One region of the Hwanghaeella sp. LZ110 genome, then DNA from elsewhere that is predicted to be linked to it. Evidence: riboswitches for the same ligand, from Rfam matches in the RefSeq annotation. Region 1 holds a riboswitch; the other holds the start of a gene.
The links. A riboswitch is a leader RNA that binds a small molecule or an ion and turns the genes downstream of it on or off. The one in region 1 is predicted to bind cobalamin.

Region 1 (8,123 bases):
CGGTGACATTGACTATCTGATGAAAGTCGTCGTGCCGGATATCCCCGCCTATGACGCCTTTTACAAGCGCCTGATTTCGGCCATTGATCTGTCAGATGTCTCCTCAAGCTTTGCAATGGAGGAAATCAAGGCAACGACAACGCTGCCCCTGACCTATTTAAAACAAGCCTGATGACCCTATATATAAGTGCAGATAACACAGCGATTAGGGAGAAAGACCATGGGTGATTTAATCAGCTTTACCTGTCCGGACGGGACGGAAGCCAAAGGCTATCTGGCGACAGCAACTGAGCCAAAAGGCAGCGTTGTCGTGCTGCAGGAATGGTGGGGCCTGAACGACCAAATCAAAGGTGTCGCAGATCGTTTCGCCGCAGCGGGCTATACCGCCCTGGCCCCCGACCTGTACGAAGGCCGGGTAACCCAGGATGCGGATGAGGCCAGCCATATGATGACCGGCCTGGACTGGGTTGGGGCGTCCGAACAGGATACCCGTGGCGCGGTTCAGTATTTGAAAGCCAAAACTGGCACAAAAACGGCTGTTATGGGGTTTTGCATGGGCGGTGCCCTGACCATCATCGCGGGCGTAAAGGTTCCTGAATGTGATGCCTGTGTATGCTTCTATGGCATCCCACCGAAAGAAGCCGCCGACCCCGCCAAAATCTCCGTGCCTTTCCAGGCCCATTTCGCCACCAAGGATGATTGGTGCACCCCACAAGCGGTTGAACAATTGCGCAAGGATATGGCCGGCGTGAAAAGCCCGGTTGATATTCACGAATACGACGGTGAACATGGATTTTTCAATGAAACCCGCGAGGTGTTCAATCGCAATGCAGCCGATGTAAGCTGGGAACGCACAATCAGTTTTCTAAACAAGGTTCTGTGACGCACCACAAACGGTATCAGGTGACAGCACCCCACCCGCCTCCGCGGGTATGAGGAGTGGGCAAAGGTTAACCGCAGAGGGCGTAGAGGAACTGGTGCCCTATAACTTTCCACGTCTGACCTTCAACACCACCCTCCCCCTTCGAGACGCTACGCTCCTCTGGGTGAGGGTGCCTTTGGCGTCAACATCGTCACCCCGGACACCGATCCGGGGTCCAGGGCGGCTGGCGCGATTGGTGCCTGTGGCTCTGGATATCAGCAGGGAACTGACAATCCCACCAATCGTCTCATTCTCATCCTGAGGAGGCGCGGCAGCGCCGTCTCGAAGGAGGGGCTGTAAGTTCGGTGCTTACAGAGGGCTCCCCCTTCGAGACGCTACGCTCCTCAGGGTGAGGGTGTCTTTGGCGTCAACATCGTCATCCCGGACACCGATCCGGGGTCCAGGGCGGCAGTCATGGGTGTTGGGGGTCGCGTGCGATATCAGCGAAACACAATACTACTGAGAGTCGAAAAAACACGACGTTAGGACATTGATTTAACGAATAATTCAAGTAATCTCCCGAAATGTCATCAAGCTATCGCCTTCACAGTGGCACAGCGCCGCTTCTCGTCAGTGTTCCCCACTCAGGAACAGCTGTACCCAAAGATATCTCGAATCGACTGACGGATGCGGCCAAGCCGCTGCCAGATACCGACTGGCATGTGGATCGGCTGTATGATTTTGCCGCCGACATGGGGGCCTCTGTGCTTGTCGCGGAATATTCGCGGTACGTCATTGATCTTAATCGACCCCCCGATGATGAAAATCTGTATCCGGGAAAGGCGACAACAGGGTTGGTTCCGGTTGATACTTTCTCAGGCGATGCGATTTATCAGGATGATATTGATCCTGATATGGCCGAAGTCATGGGGCGGATCGATGGGTATTGGATGCCCTATCACACGGCCCTTGCGAAAGAACTGGACCGCATCAAGCAGGAGCATGGTCACGCCGTCTTGTGGGACGCGCATTCTATTGCGTCGCGCGTCCCTCGATTCTTTGAGGGACAGCTGCCCGATTTTAATCTGGGCACCAATATGGACAAAAGTTGCGCGCCAGACCTGGCCCAAGCCGTGCTGGCGCAGGCAAAGGCCGCCACAGGTTTCACTGCCGTGCTGAATGGCCGGTTCAAGGGCGGATACATTACGCGCAATTATGGCATTCCCCGGGATCATGTTCATGCAATCCAGTTGGAATTGAGCCAGATCACCTATATGCAGGAAAGCGCGCCCTGGCCCTACCTGGACGATAGGGCCAACAAGGTGCGCCCCCATTTGCAACGCATGTTGGAAACCTGCCTGACCTGGAAACCTGCCTAGTGTGGTGCGCGGTTATTTGGAATCACCAGGATCCCTGAAAGTGATCATAGATACTCCACAGCCCCATGATTACGAATCCGCAGCCCGCGATCAGTTTCAAGGGGATCATGGTCAATGTGCGTTCGGCGACTGTACCCAGAAACACGGCCAGGGCCGTCGAAACGATAAGGGCGGCAGCGGCGGCACAGAAAACACCCATCGGCGTCATCGCCTTATCCGTGGCGAACAGAACCGTCGCCAACTGGGTCTTATCTCCCAGTTCCGCAAGGAAAACAGTGATAAAAATGGCAATAAAAGGCTGCATGAAACACTCCAAAAGGGGACCGGCGACAAGATGACGACTCCGAACGGCCGGTCCCTCCGAACCCGATCAGAATCGCCATAGGTCTTGCCAAACCGTGACTGGCCGCCTGTGCCATGGCAGTTGCCAAGTATGTTGACACAGGCCCCTATAAGAAGGGCGGCTACTCCCCTACGGAGTGCGTAGGGGATACCCAGCCGGAACCGGATCGTCAATAGCCTTTAGTTACGGGGGCGGCGTCGTCGACCGGATGCCAGTCTTTCCGCAGGATATTGGGCAATTTCCCGCAATAGCGTGGCAAGTCGGCCGGTTTCCCCCTGATCCGCCTGCGCAAAGAGCGGCATTCGTCCAAGAATCGCCGCCGCCCGTGCTGGATCCATGGCATCAGGCAGCGTAATCAACCAGGATAGCACCGCATCTTCTGCCGCCCCAACCGGAAGGGGTGTGCCGCATTGAAACAATCCGGACAGACAATTTTGAGGGTCTAACTTTGTTATTTTTTGAAAGTCTGTCGACTGAACCGTCGAGGTGAAATGTTCTAACGCCGCATAATCAGGATATGCCAGTCCACTCATCGTAACCTCCTCCGGGGCACCCCGCCCGGTCGTTTGGGTTTAATGTGAAGAGCGGCAGGTCTCCTGGCTTGCGGGTCAATGCCGAACCACCCTGCCTTCCCGACAAAAATTTGCCAGTGGCATGAATGGGCGATCGGCTCGCCGCTTACAGTTGCGGGGGCAGCTTCGGCTTTGGCAGCATCAAGATCAATCATGATCCAGACATCCACCGCACCGAATTCCCTTTTGATCCCCTAATGGGAACCGCTCAATGTTCAAACAGATTACCTGAAATTCAAATAACGACTAGAAAAAAAGCGACAGGCTTCCCCCTGCTACCGTCACTTGACCAAGGGGTATAAGCGCGGTCAAACTAGCGTTGCGATCGGGACCTATTATAGGGGGGTAGAATGCTGGACGGATTACGCCAATCATTGGCAGAGCGATATGAACGCCATAAGCATCGCCCATTCCTGGAAGCGTGCATGGCAACCTGTGCCTTGGTGGCGATTGCGGACGGAGAGGTCTCCCTTTCTGAACGGGGTCGACTGGATCAAATTATCGATGCGATTGACCGACTGAGCATTTTTGATGTGCACGAAGCGATTGATCTGTTCAATGAAACGATAGAAGCAATCAAGGCTGATCCCGCTCAGGGGCGCGAAGATGCCCTAAAACCAATCGCCGACTGCCGCAGCGATGCGGGCGATGCCGTACTATTGGTTAAGGTGGCGCTGGCGGTCGGTCAGGTCGACGGCGTGCTGCTGCCCAGCGAACGCGCCCAGTGCGAAATTATCTGCGAGGCATTGGGCCTCACTCTCAGCGACTTCGAATAAGCGGCTAGTTACCGGCTTCAGGCAGGGGCGCCAAAGTCGGCGCCTGTTCCATGGGTTGCTCCTGTGACACAGCAGGCGCACTCTCGGGTATCTGTGCGCCGGTTGGCGCCGCTGCAGCAGGCTGTTCCTGCGCCAGAGACTCGTAATTTGGGGATAACAGCGCCCCATCCCGAATGTCATTGATGACATCAATCAGATCTGCCGATTGATTCGACATCGCGATCGCAACAGCGGCAAGGCCCACCGCTTTGGCTGGATCAACCCCAATCTTATCCGTGACTTCCTGGCCAAAATTTGGATCACCCAATCGACCAGCCGCCGCCGCCACACGGATCAAGGCCTGATACCTAGGGACGTCAAACCCGCCATCTGGTGTACGCGGCAGAACCACACCCGATTGCGGTTCCGGGATGCGCGCCGCCGTGTCATAGGCCCCCAAGAGATCCCCCGCCGCCAATTGTGCCAGAGAAATTGCCAGCAGGGCAGAATTGAACCCCTGATCGCCCTTATTCTCAAAGGCAATGCGATAGGCTGCACTGATGGTTTTCTGGGCGTCTTCAATACGGCCGCGTCTTGCTTCTGCGATTGCGACCTGGACCAGGGCACGCACCTTTGCCAGATCCGTCTCCAAGACCTCTGATAAATCCCGGGCACGGCTGAAAATCGCCTGATCCGCGCTTTCCAGCCCAACCTTGATCTGGGCACTGAGAACGGCATCCAGGGCATCCGGGACATATTCAGGTAAGGTCGGGAAACCAGTCGGATCAAGCGATTCAGCCAATAATGCGCTGGCCCCTTCCGGGTCATTCTCCAGCCCCCGCCCCAATGCCACTGCGGCCATGATCTGGGCCCGCATCCCGATATAGGGAATATAATCTTTCAGCACCAAAGCTTCGGGCAATTTACCCTGATCGATCAAAACGCGCCCCATTCCCAGAAGGGCCTCAGCGCGGGGCACATCCTCGGTGATCTTGAATGCGGTTTCGAAGGCATCTTTCAGGCGTCCAATCTCTGTTTCCCGCGCCACCAGATATGTGATCGCGCGGAACCGGGCGGATTGATCTTCAATGCGGTCAATCTCTTCTTCAGCCAGTCTGAATAAAGGGACTGCCGCATCAATATTACGCCGCCCCAAAGCCGCAGATACCGCGCTTAATGCCTCCGCTCGATAGGCCCCTTCTGGAACCATGCGCACAACGATCATGCCGCCACGCTGATTGCCTGATTCCACCATTTTGGCAGCCAATTGAATAAGGGCTGGCATCCTGGCATCGCTGGGGCCGTTCATGATATCAAGCTGCGCCGTCGCGAAGGATACCTGCGCCCCGGCTGTATCCCCCGCCACAAGCTGTGCCGCCCCGATATCCATCAGCAGATATGCTTGCGACAGGTCTTGTGATTTGGGTAACAGGCTTGCCTCATCAAAAGTCTGGCGCAGAACGGTTGCGACGGCCTGTTTCGTTGCTTCATCATCGCTGGAATTCAAAATGACCGAGGCTATTTCCCGCAATGTTCTGACCCGGTCCTGACGGTCCGCAATCAATTTGGCCGTCGCCGTCGCGGCTTCGGCAGCCCCCATTTGAGCCAGGCGATTGGCGGCTATTCCATATGTATCAGTGACCTTGTCCGAAGGAGGTTGGTCTTTCACCTCTGCAATCGCGCGGTCCATCCACGCGCGTGCCTCGCTGGCGTCCTTCTGAACAATTCGAACATAGTCGGAAATCCATAGAAAGGACCGAGCACGCCAAACGGGATCAGCAATGCGTTGTGCGATCTCTATCGCCTTATCCATTTGCCGCCGGGCCAGATAAGCGCGCACGACCCCGCTTTGGGCCAACCCGACATCTTCCTCAGACTCAAGCGCAGCGACGGCCAGAAACTGAAGCCGCAACAGAGCGTCCGACAAAATGGCCAAGGTTACGGGATCAACCTCGCTGGCGCGATAGGCATCGCGTTGGGGGCTGAAGCTGGGCTTGGCGATATCATCGGCTGGATTGCCAGTTGATTGCGCAAAACCATGCGATCCAGCGACAGACAGAAAGACACCCAGGCCAAACAGCCCTGCAAAGAACACACGGGCTGTGCGACGACTGGGCATCCAGGCGTTAACCGGCGCTGTCTTGTGCAAATACGCGGTCCAGGATCGTGTCCACATGCTTAACGTGGTAGCCCATGTCAAAGAGTGCGTCGATAGCATCATCACTCAAATGCTGCGCCACATCCTTATCAGATTTCAGCAATTCCTGAAATGATGTGCCGTTTTTCCAGCTTTCCATAGCATTGCGCTGTACTGTGCGATAGGCGTCTTCACGGCTCATGCCCGCCTGAGTCAGTTGCAACAGGACGCGCTGGGAATTGTGCAACCCGCCAAGACGATTCAGATTCGCCATCATTTCTTCAGGATAGACCACCAGTTTTTCCACCACACCGGCCAAACGGTTAAGGGCAAAATCCAGCGTTACCGTCGAGTCTGGACCAATCATGCGCTCCACTGAAGAATGGGAAATATCCCGTTCATGCCACAGCGCGATATTCTCCAGCGCTGGCAGAGCATAGGCCCGCACCATACGCGCCAGGCCCGTCATGTTTTCCGTCAGCACCGGATTGCGCTTATGGGGCATAGCCGACGACCCTTTTTGCCCAGGCGAGAAAAACTCCTCCGCCTCGCGCAATTCGGTGCGCTGCAAATGGCGTATTTCAATCGCCAGATTCTCAATCGACCCGGCAATCACCGCCAGGGTCGCAAAGAAAGCCGCATGACGGTCACGCGGGATCACCTGTGTCGACATCGGCTCTGGTGTCAGACCCAGCTTGTCTGCGACATAGGCCTCAATTGAAGGATCAATATTGGCAAAGCTGCCAATCGCACCGGAGATTGCACAGGTCGCAATATCCGCGCGCGCGGCCAGCAGACGCTGTTTGCTGCGTTGAAAGGCGGCGAAATGGCCGGCCAGTTTCACGCCAAATGTGGTTGGTTCCGCATGAATGCCGTGTGAACGACCGATACAGACAGAATTTTTATGCTCAATCGCGCGGGCCTTCAGCGCAGCCAGAACCCGATCCAAATCAGCTAACAGAATATCAGCCGCCTGGGTCAATTGCACCGCCAGGCATGTATCCAGCACGTCAGAAGAGGTCATGCCCTGATGCACAAAGCGGGAGTCTTCCCCAATATGCTCCGATAATTCCGTCAGGAAGGCGATGACATCATGTCTCGTCTCGCGCTCAATCTCATCAATGCGGTCGATGCGCGCCTGCGTATAGGGTTTGTCACCATTCTTCCAAACCGACTCTGCAGCTGACTCCGGAATCACGCCGCGCTGCGCCAGGGCATCGCAGGCATGGGCCTCGATCAAAAACCAGATGTGGAACCGGTTCGACGGCTCCCAAATTGCGGTCATTTCCGGGCGACTGTAACGCGGGATCATATGAATTCCTATTCCTTGAGAAACAACAAGACCGATCTAGGCAGCGGAATCGCCACCATACAGACCAATGTTAAACGCGATGGAGATGCGGGTTCCCTCCCCACGGAAGGGATCGACGAAATGCTGAAGCCAACTTGGAAACATTAGCATAAGGCCAGGGTCAGGCTCAACTTTCAGCTTTTCCCCAAACGGGCTTCCCGGCAGCGGGATCATCTCAACCGCCAGCCGTGGATCCAGAAAAGAAATCGTCCCATTGAAATGCGTATCATCTGGGTCGGGCGTGCCTGTATCGACATAAAACACGCCAGACACCATGGAAGAGTGATGCGTGTGCAGTCGATGAAATCCACCCCGCCGGCTGACATTCGCCCAGGCGGTTACCTGCGCCTTGCCACTGAAGCCCTTGTCATTGTTCAGTTGCTTGATGAAATCGGCCAATCCAGCGCTGATAATGGATTTCAGTGTTTCAATGGACGGGTCCGGCCATTTCATTAAGTCCGTATCGGAATGCCAGCCATTCACCAGCGCACGATCAATCCCATCCGGATAGGCCTGTTCCCGGTCAAGAATGACGCGCCGCAGATCCGACAGCAAATCAGCATCCTGGATCCGGCGTGTCAGGATCGGTGTCGGCCATGCCAGCAGCATGCCATTAGACAGGTTTTGATGCAGCGCCATACCGGGAATCCTGTTTCGCCCTTCAAGGTGCTTTTTTAGCGATAGAGTCGGGTTGCCACAAGCCAGCGAATGGCGACCAACCAGA
Region 2 (8,123 bases), on a different contig from region 1:
GGATGGTGCGCGAATCGATTCTGCCATGCGGGATGTGCGCTTGACGGTGCTGGCGGTTTTTGCCGGGGCGCTGGTCATAACGACATTGCTGTCGCTGTATTTCGCCGGAACCATCGCGCGCCCCCTGCATCGATTGGCAGAGGCTGCAGAAAAGGTCCGTCATTCGGTTGGCCGGGATGCCATGGCGATTCCGGACCTGACCGGACGGCATGATGAAATTGGTGACCTGTCGGGCGTCTTGCGGGAAATGACGGATGCCTTGACCAGCCGCATCACGGCTATTGAACGGTTTGCCGCAGATGTCAGTCATGAAATCAAGAATCCCCTGACCTCGCTGAAAAGTGCAATTGAAACCGTTCAACGGGTACAGAATCCAGACCATCAGCGCGAATTGCTGCGCATTGTGAAGGAGGATGTCGAGCGGCTGGACCGGTTGATCACCGATATTTCAGACTCCTCGCGCCTGGATGCGGAACTGGGCCGTATTCAGACGGAAGAGGTCGATATTTCTGAAATGCTGGACATGCTTGTCAGCGTTCATAGAACCACGCGCGGGGGGGCCCATAGCAGCGACGAGGCGGAGCAGGACCCCGGTATGCAGGCCACAACCGGACCAATCCTGTCCTTCACCCGTCAGAATAATGGCCCATTCATTGTCGCGGGCATGGAAAGTCGATTGGTACAGGTTTTTCAGAACATTATCTCGAATGCGGAAAGCTTCAGCCCGAATGGCGGGACGATCACTCTGTCCGTATTGCGCGATGATCGATGGGTCGTCGCGATGTGTGAGGACGAAGGGCCAGGCCTGCCAGAAGGCAAGCTGGAGGCGATATTCAATCGCTTCTATACAGAACGCCCTGAACATGAAAAATTTGGGGGTCATTCCGGTTTGGGCCTGTCGATCTGTAAGCAGATTGTGGAGGCCCATGGCGGTGCCATTCACGCAGAAAATCGCACGGGTTCTCAGGGTAAACCATCGGGTGCGCGCTTTGTCGTTCGGTTGCCCGCCGCATCGTAACACCCCTTCCTTTAGGATGCGCGACGTTTTGGCGTCTTGAGCGGGACCGGTTGCTTCGTCTAGTGTCCGGCCCTGGATTTTTAGGATGTAACAAAAGCGCAGGATCAATGAATCGCAAAGCTCTCCCCATACTTGGCGTCATGCTGGCGGCCCTGGCCGCGATCGGCCTGGCGGCATTGGTTGCCTGGAATCAATTGGCCGGCACGGGTCATGAACAAGGCGTCAGCCGGTCGGGGGAGGCGCTGGTTGCGCCCGGTATCACTGTTGGGGGCAGCTTTGAACTGACCAATCAGGATGGACAGACCGTCACACAGGACAGTTTTTCTGGGCAGTTCAAGTTGATTTATTTCGGCTATAGCAGTTGCCCGGATGTGTGCCCGACGGAATTGTCCAGTATGGCGGCTGCTCTTGATATCGTTGCAGAAGACACGCCTGATTTGGCGCAACAAGTGACGCCGGTTTTCATCACCATCGACCCGGCACGTGATACGCCGGCGTTGATGAAAGACTATGTAACGGCCTTTCATCCCCGCATGGTCGGCTTGACCGGTTCGGATGCAGCAATTGCCGATATCGCCCGCAAATTTCGCGTTTTCTATTCCAAAGGCACCGAAATTGAGGGTGGGTTCTATTTGATGAACCATTCCGGCTATGTCTATTTCATGGCCCCGGATGGATCTTTCGTCACCATGTTTCACGGCGGCACATCCCCCGAAACAATGGCCGAAGCGATCACCCGTTATGTCTCTGGCGAGACCAGTTAGGGTATTTTACAAAATCCATAGCGCCAAAAAGGATACTGGGTGTCGCGTTCACGCTTGACGATGCTGATGCGTCCGCGATACTGCTTAATGAAATGTGGATCGGTGCTCCTTTAAGGGCCTTAAGGTCTTGGAGCGAAGAGGGAACACAGGAAGGGTCTACCCATCAGGGGACCTGCGCCTGGGCCGCCCCCGCGACCGTGAGCGGTGAGTATTTTTCGATTTGCCACTGGGGCTTCGCGCCTTGGGAAGGCAGAAAGATACGATGATCCGTGAGCCGGGAGACCTGCCGAGTGACCACAGGATCTCAAGAAACCGTCGGGTGTGACGGGGGGAGAAAAAGTATGAAGACGCGTAACACGACGACAACGGCCGATCAGGCCCATCTTGCAAATCGGACACAGACCCTGGCTGCGGCGCTTACGGCCGCTGTATTTGGGTCATTTCTGTTCCTGGCGGTTGGTTTTGCCCATTCCGCAACGGTCCATAATGCGACCCATGATGCCCGGCACGCATTCGCGCTGCCCTGCCATTAATCGCAGTGAAATGATGGGGATTTGGGTCGGGGGCCTTCCCGGCCCGATGGCCTATTGTACTCATTTCATCTCTATTGACCTGTCGTGACGCGACGGCGCGCCGCGCATTTGGGGATATGTCCATGTTCAAAAAGCTTTTCGGGGCGGCCTTTGCCGCCGGTATCGTTGCTGGTCTGTTGATCACCGGCATTCAGGAAGTCACCACAACGCCGCTTATTCTGCATGCGGAAGAATATGAAAATGGCGGGCATGATCATGCTGCCAGCCTTAAGTCGGATTATGTGATTATTCAGACCAAACTGTTTTCAACCCGCCCGTCTGCCGGGTCAGAGACGCTGTTCCTGGCCCACAGCAACAGTGGGACAGAAGGTCATGATCATGAGGACGAGGCATGGGCACCAGAGGATGGCCTGGAACGGACCGTCTTTACATTGGGTGCAAATATTACGATGGGAATCGCCTTTGCCCTGATGCTGACGGCCGCCTTTGCTGTGCATGGCGGGGAAATGTCGGGCCGTCGCGGCGTCCTGTGGGCGATGGGCGGTTTTGCCATGTTCACATTGGGCCCGAATTTGGGATTGCCGCCAGAGGTCCCGGGCAGCATGGCCGCTGAACTGGGGGCCCGCCAGATGTGGTGGCTGGGTTGCGCCGCGGCGACCGGGATCGGACTGTGCCTGATGGTGTTCGGGCGCAAGATTGGTTTTGTTGTGCTGGGCATACTGATCCTGATTGCGCCGCATGTCATTGGTGCGCCGCATCCAGAGGAAATCGGGGGTGGGGTGCCGCCGGAACTGGCAGGTCATTTTGCCGCCGCGTCCATCGTGGTTGCGGCCGTTTTCTGGGCCATGCTGGGCTGGCTCAGCGGCACGTTCTACAAGCGGTTTGAGGCTTAAGGCAAATCCCGAGCAGACGAAAGTCTGCGACGACGCGTTTGCTATAAAAGCAAGAAGCCGGCGCATTTTGTGTGCGCTCATGCGGACGCATGATGCGCTGGCGCAAACCCCGAGCAGACGAAAGTCTGCGACGACGCGTTTGCTATAAAAATAAGAAGCCAGTGCATTTTGTGTGCGCTCATGCGGACGCATGATGCGCTGGCGCAAACCCCGAGCAGACGAAAGTCTGCGACGACGCGTTTGCGTAAAATGATGTCTAAAGCAGGTTCTGTTCAGCGGGGTCTATCTGTTTGTTCAGGCGGTTTTCGCGCCAGGCAATGAAGATCCCGCTGGCAGTGACCATGCCACAGCCGATCCAGGTGGTCAGGGTCGGGAAATCCTGAAAAACGTAATAGCCCACAATGGTGGATGTCACCATTTCCAGATAGGGCATTGGGGCCATCGCGGATGCTTCCAGCCGATCCGCCGCCCAGACGATCAGGCCATGGCCCAGCGTCAGGATCGCCCCCATAATGCCGATCATGCCCCATTGGCGGGGTGTGAAGGGCTGATAGACGGGGATCACCACCACAGACATCACCAGAACGCCGATGAACCCCATCCACATCATTGTGACCATCGGGGGATTCTGCCCAGCGATTTTGCGCGTCACCAGCAGATAACCGGCAAAGCAGGCAGCCGTCGCCAGCGCATACAGGGATCCGGTTTGAAATGAGTCCGCGCCGGGCCGCACGATCAGCAGCATGCCCAGAAAGCCAACCACCACGCCGGACCATCGCCAGATCCCGACACGTTCTTTCAGCACCAGTCCGGACAGGGCGGTGACCAATAGGGGCGCAACAAACAGGGTGGCCGTCATGGTCGGCAGGGGGATGGTCAGCAGCCCGGTGAAGAAGAACATTGTCGCCGTGACCAGCAGCAACGCCCGAATCACCTGACCCCAAAATTGCTTGGGTCGCAGGGCGGCGCGTCCATACAAAATCAGCACCAGCGGTGTCATGATGGCGGCATGGGCGACCCAACGGCCCCATCCGATCTGCAGGGGCGAAAGGCCTTCCGCTCCCATCATTTTACCCAATGCGTCCGCCAGGGGCAGCATCAAGAAGCCCATCCCAGCGATCAAAAACGCTAAGGACAGGCGGGGGCCTGGCACGGTTACCATTATTGTGACCCTAAGTGATGGCGCATTACATGTGGATCGGGCGGTTATCCACGGCCATGGCGGCCTCTTTCACAGCCTCCGAATAGGTTGGATGGGCGTGGCAGGTCCGCGCGATATCTTCTGCTGAGCCACCAAATTCGATGATGGTCACGATCTCGTGGATGATATCGCCGGCACCCGGCCCGATGATATGGGCACCCAGAACCTTATCGGTTTCCGCATCGGCCAGGATTTTAACAAACCCTTCCGTTGCATCATTCGCCTTGCCCCGTGAATTGGCGGAGAAGGGGAATTTCCCGACCTTATAGGCACGCCCTTCTTTTTTCAGGCGTTCCTCGCTGGCCCCGACATCGGCGACTTCCGGCCAGGTATAAATCACGCCTGGAATGGCGTCGTAATTGATATGGGGTTTTTGCCCAACCAGCATTTCCGCCACGACAACGCCTTCATCTTCGGCCTTATGGGCCAGCATCTGGCCGGGGATACAGTCGCCGATTGCATAGATGCCATCGACATTGGTCTTGTAATGCGCATCGACCTGAATGACGCCGCGCTTATCGCGCTCGACCCCCAATTCGTCCAGGCCCAGCCCATCCGTATAGGGCCGGCGACCGATGCACAGCAGAACCTTGTCGCAGGTCATTTTCTCAGCGTCGCCGCCATCGGCGGGTTCCATGGTTAGTTCAACGCCGGATTTCACCTTTTTCGCGCCGGTGACTTTGGTCTTCATCTTAAAATCCAGACCCTGCTTTTTAAGGATGCGCTGGAAGTTTTTCGAGACCTCGCCATCCATGGTTGGTGTGATGCGGTCCAAGAATTCAATTACCGTGACATCTGCCCCCAGGCGCTTCCAGACAGAGCCCAGCTCCAGCCCAATGACACCGCCGCCGATCACGACCAGATGCTTGGGCACTGCCTCAAACTCCAGGGCGCCAGTGGAGGTCACGATGGATTTCTCATCCACCTCAATCCCCGGAAGGGGGGTGGATTCCGACCCGGTGGCGATCAGGATGTTTTTTGTGGAAAGCGTCTTGCCCTTATCGTCGCCTTCGGTGACAGAGACCCTACCCGGCTCGTCGATATGACCGCGCCCCTTGATATAGTCGACCTTGTTTTTCTTGAACAGAAACTCAATGCCCTTGGTCAGGTCGCCCACGATCTTGGATTTGCGCGCCATCATCGCCTTCAGGTCCAGCTTGGGGCTGACCACGATGCCATGATTGGCAAAGGAATGCTGGGCTTCATGATAAAATTCGGACGATTGCAGCATGGCCTTTGAGGGGATGCAGCCGACATTCAGGCAGGTACCACCCAGGCTGCCGCGCATTTCCACACAGGCAACCTTCAGGCCCAGCTGCGCCGCACGAATAGCCGCCACATAGCCGCCCGGCCCGCCGCCAATCACCACCAGATCATATGTATCAGCCATCGTCTAAACCCTCATATCTGTCGTTGTCTAATCATCGTGCGGACAGTGCCCCAAAGACACGCGCTGGGCAAGTGTGGCGGGCATTTATGAGGGCCCGATATGACGGGGTGTGTGCAAAATCAGTCGACTGGCTTTTGACACCGCCATAATTCAGCCCCACATATCCCTTATGAACTCGGGCTTTGATCAAACTGTGTGACTTGTTGAAAGGAAACGCTTATGCGCCGTCTCATTCTCGCTTCTGCTGTGGCCGCCCTGGTTGGGGGAACGGCTGTGTCGGGCGTCGCCTGGGCAGAGGAAAATAAAAGTCCGGAATCCCTGGCCGCTGAGGGATTGCAACAGGTCATGCGGGCGATGGAAATGTTCATCTCGAACATCCCACTCTACGAAGCACCGGAAGTTCTTCCCAATGGCGATATCATCATCCGGCGGGTTCAGCCCGATGACGAGCCGCAGGGAAAGGATACGCAGAAACAGGACGACAGCACGATCAAGGATATCTAAAGATCGTGGCTGTGGCCCCTTAAGGCGAAAAATCCTGTAAATTCTGTTGCGATGCGGGGGCGTCGCTCGCACACTGTGATCACATTCATGGATTACAGCCTGACAGGCGCGCGCATGGCATCAGACGACCCATTTCCCCCGGACACGATCCCAACGGCAACCTTGCAAGAGCGGGTCTATCGCGAATTGCGTGAAGCCATTATGCTGGGTCAGTTTCATCCAGGCGATGCGATGACGATCCGGGGGCTGGCGGAAAAGCTGGGGACCAGCATGATGCCCGCAAGAGAGGCTTTGCGCCGACTGGTGGCGGAACGGGCACTGACCTTGCTGCCCAATCGACGGGTTGCCGTGCCTCGTATGACGCCGGAAACTTTTCGGGAATTGACAGAGGCGCGTGTCGCGCTGGAAGTTCTGGCGGCCCGGCGGGCCTTTCCCGCCACGGATCATGCGCTGGCAGACCGTCTGGCGGCGATCAATACCCAGCAGGATGAGGCGATTGCCGCCGGGGATTGGGCCGGATACCAGGAACGCAATCGCGCTTTTCATTTTGCCCTTTATGCCTGTGCGCCGGCGCAGGTTTTGATGCCCCTGATCGAAAGCCTGTGGCTTCAGATCGGCCCATTTCTGTATCTGACGCGGGAAAGCCTGGGCACGACCTATCTGGACGACCGTCATGAAGAGGCGATCACCGCGATTAAGGACCGGGACGAGAATGGTCTTGCCCTGGCGATTGAACAGGATATCCGGGACGGGATGGGCGGATTGCCCGCCCTGTTGGCAAACCGGGTTCCCCCACCGTCAGGGGGGCCAGAATGACCCAAGCCAAGCGCGATCTGGTCGGCTATGGCCGCACCCCCCCTGAGGCAAAATGGCCTAAGGATGCCCGCATCGCCGTTAATTTCTGCCTGAATTATGAGGAAGGGGCGGAGCGGCATATCGACCATGGCGATGGCCAATCTGAGAGCATTCTGCATGAAGTCGGCGGGGATGCCCGCATCGGGGATCGCGATCTGAATTCGGAAAGCATGTATGAATATGGGTCCAGGGCTGGATTCTGGCGGGTGATGAGATGTCTTGAGGATCGCGGGCTGAATTTCACCATCAATGCGGTGGGCCAAGCCCTGACACTAAACCCGGATGCGGCCCAGGCGATTGCTGACAGTGGGGCTGATATTCATGCCCATGGCTGGCGCTGGATCGATTATGCCGATATGCCGGAAGATCAGGAACGCAGCCATATCCGACAGACTGTTGCGGAAATTGAACGGCTGACAGGGCGCCCCCCGGTGGGGTGGTATACCGGGCGGCCCAGTCTGAACACCCGCCGTCTGGTAGTCGAAGCAGGTGGGTTTTTGTATGATTCCGATTCCTATTCAGATGATTTGCCCTATTGGTGCTATGACTATGGGCGGCCGCATCTGATCCTGCCCTACAGCATTGATACCAATGACAGCCGGTTTTTCCGCACCAGCGGCTTTGTGACCGGGGATGATTTCTTTCAGTATAACCGTGATGCTTTCGATGTGCTGTATGCGGAAGGGGGGCGGATGCTGACCATCGGACTGCATGCCCGGTTGATCGGGCGTCCGGGGCGGATTGGTGGATTAATGCGATTGCTGGATCATATGATGGCGAAAGACGATGTCTGGATCGCACGGCGGGAAGACATCGCCCGGCACTGGATCGCCACACACCCTCCTAAAGCAGGGCGATAATACCGCCGCACAGGATCGCAAACCACAGCAGCAGGTTGGCGACAATATAAAGCGCCCGAGACCTATCGATATCGCGGGGTTCCAGCCGGGCGCGGCCATCCCCGA

Region 2: linked by a shared signal. The riboswitch ahead of ACOSDM_RS03740 (CbtB domain-containing protein) and the one ahead of ACOSDM_RS10680 (hypothetical protein) in region 1 are both predicted to bind cobalamin.

Annotation. Positions count from the first base shown of each region.
Region 1 covers NZ_JBLZHT010000004.1:402,786-410,908, forward strand. The annotation lists gene ACOSDM_RS10660 (Lrp/AsnC family transcriptional regulator) at 1-172, shown strand, start outside; gene ACOSDM_RS10665 (dienelactone hydrolase family protein) at 221-883, shown strand; gene hutG (N-formylglutamate deformylase) at 1,447-2,241, shown strand; gene ACOSDM_RS10675 (TMEM165/GDT1 family protein) at 2,264-2,545, opposite strand; yybP-ykoY riboswitch at 2,563-2,726, opposite strand; gene ACOSDM_RS10680 (hypothetical protein) at 2,764-3,117, opposite strand; cobalamin riboswitch at 3,153-3,380, opposite strand; gene ACOSDM_RS10685 (tellurite resistance TerB family protein) at 3,507-3,932, shown strand; gene ACOSDM_RS10690 (hypothetical protein) at 3,937-6,087, opposite strand; gene purB (adenylosuccinate lyase) at 6,038-7,360, opposite strand; gene ACOSDM_RS10700 (2OG-Fe(II) oxygenase family protein) at 7,397-8,038, opposite strand.
Region 2 covers NZ_JBLZHT010000002.1:16,812-24,934, reverse strand. The annotation lists gene ACOSDM_RS03750 (stimulus-sensing domain-containing protein) at 1-1,018, shown strand, start outside; gene ACOSDM_RS03745 (SCO family protein) at 1,126-1,782, shown strand; cobalamin riboswitch at 1,866-2,088, shown strand; gene ACOSDM_RS03740 (CbtB domain-containing protein) at 2,124-2,315, shown strand; gene ACOSDM_RS03735 (CbtA family protein) at 2,438-3,208, shown strand; gene ACOSDM_RS03730 (DMT family transporter) at 3,465-4,370, opposite strand; gene lpdA (dihydrolipoyl dehydrogenase) at 4,396-5,799, opposite strand; gene ACOSDM_RS03720 (hypothetical protein) at 6,019-6,303, shown strand; gene ACOSDM_RS03715 (GntR family transcriptional regulator) at 6,418-7,119, shown strand; gene ACOSDM_RS03710 (polysaccharide deacetylase family protein) at 7,116-8,018, shown strand; gene cbiB (adenosylcobinamide-phosphate synthase CbiB) at 8,002-8,123, opposite strand, start outside.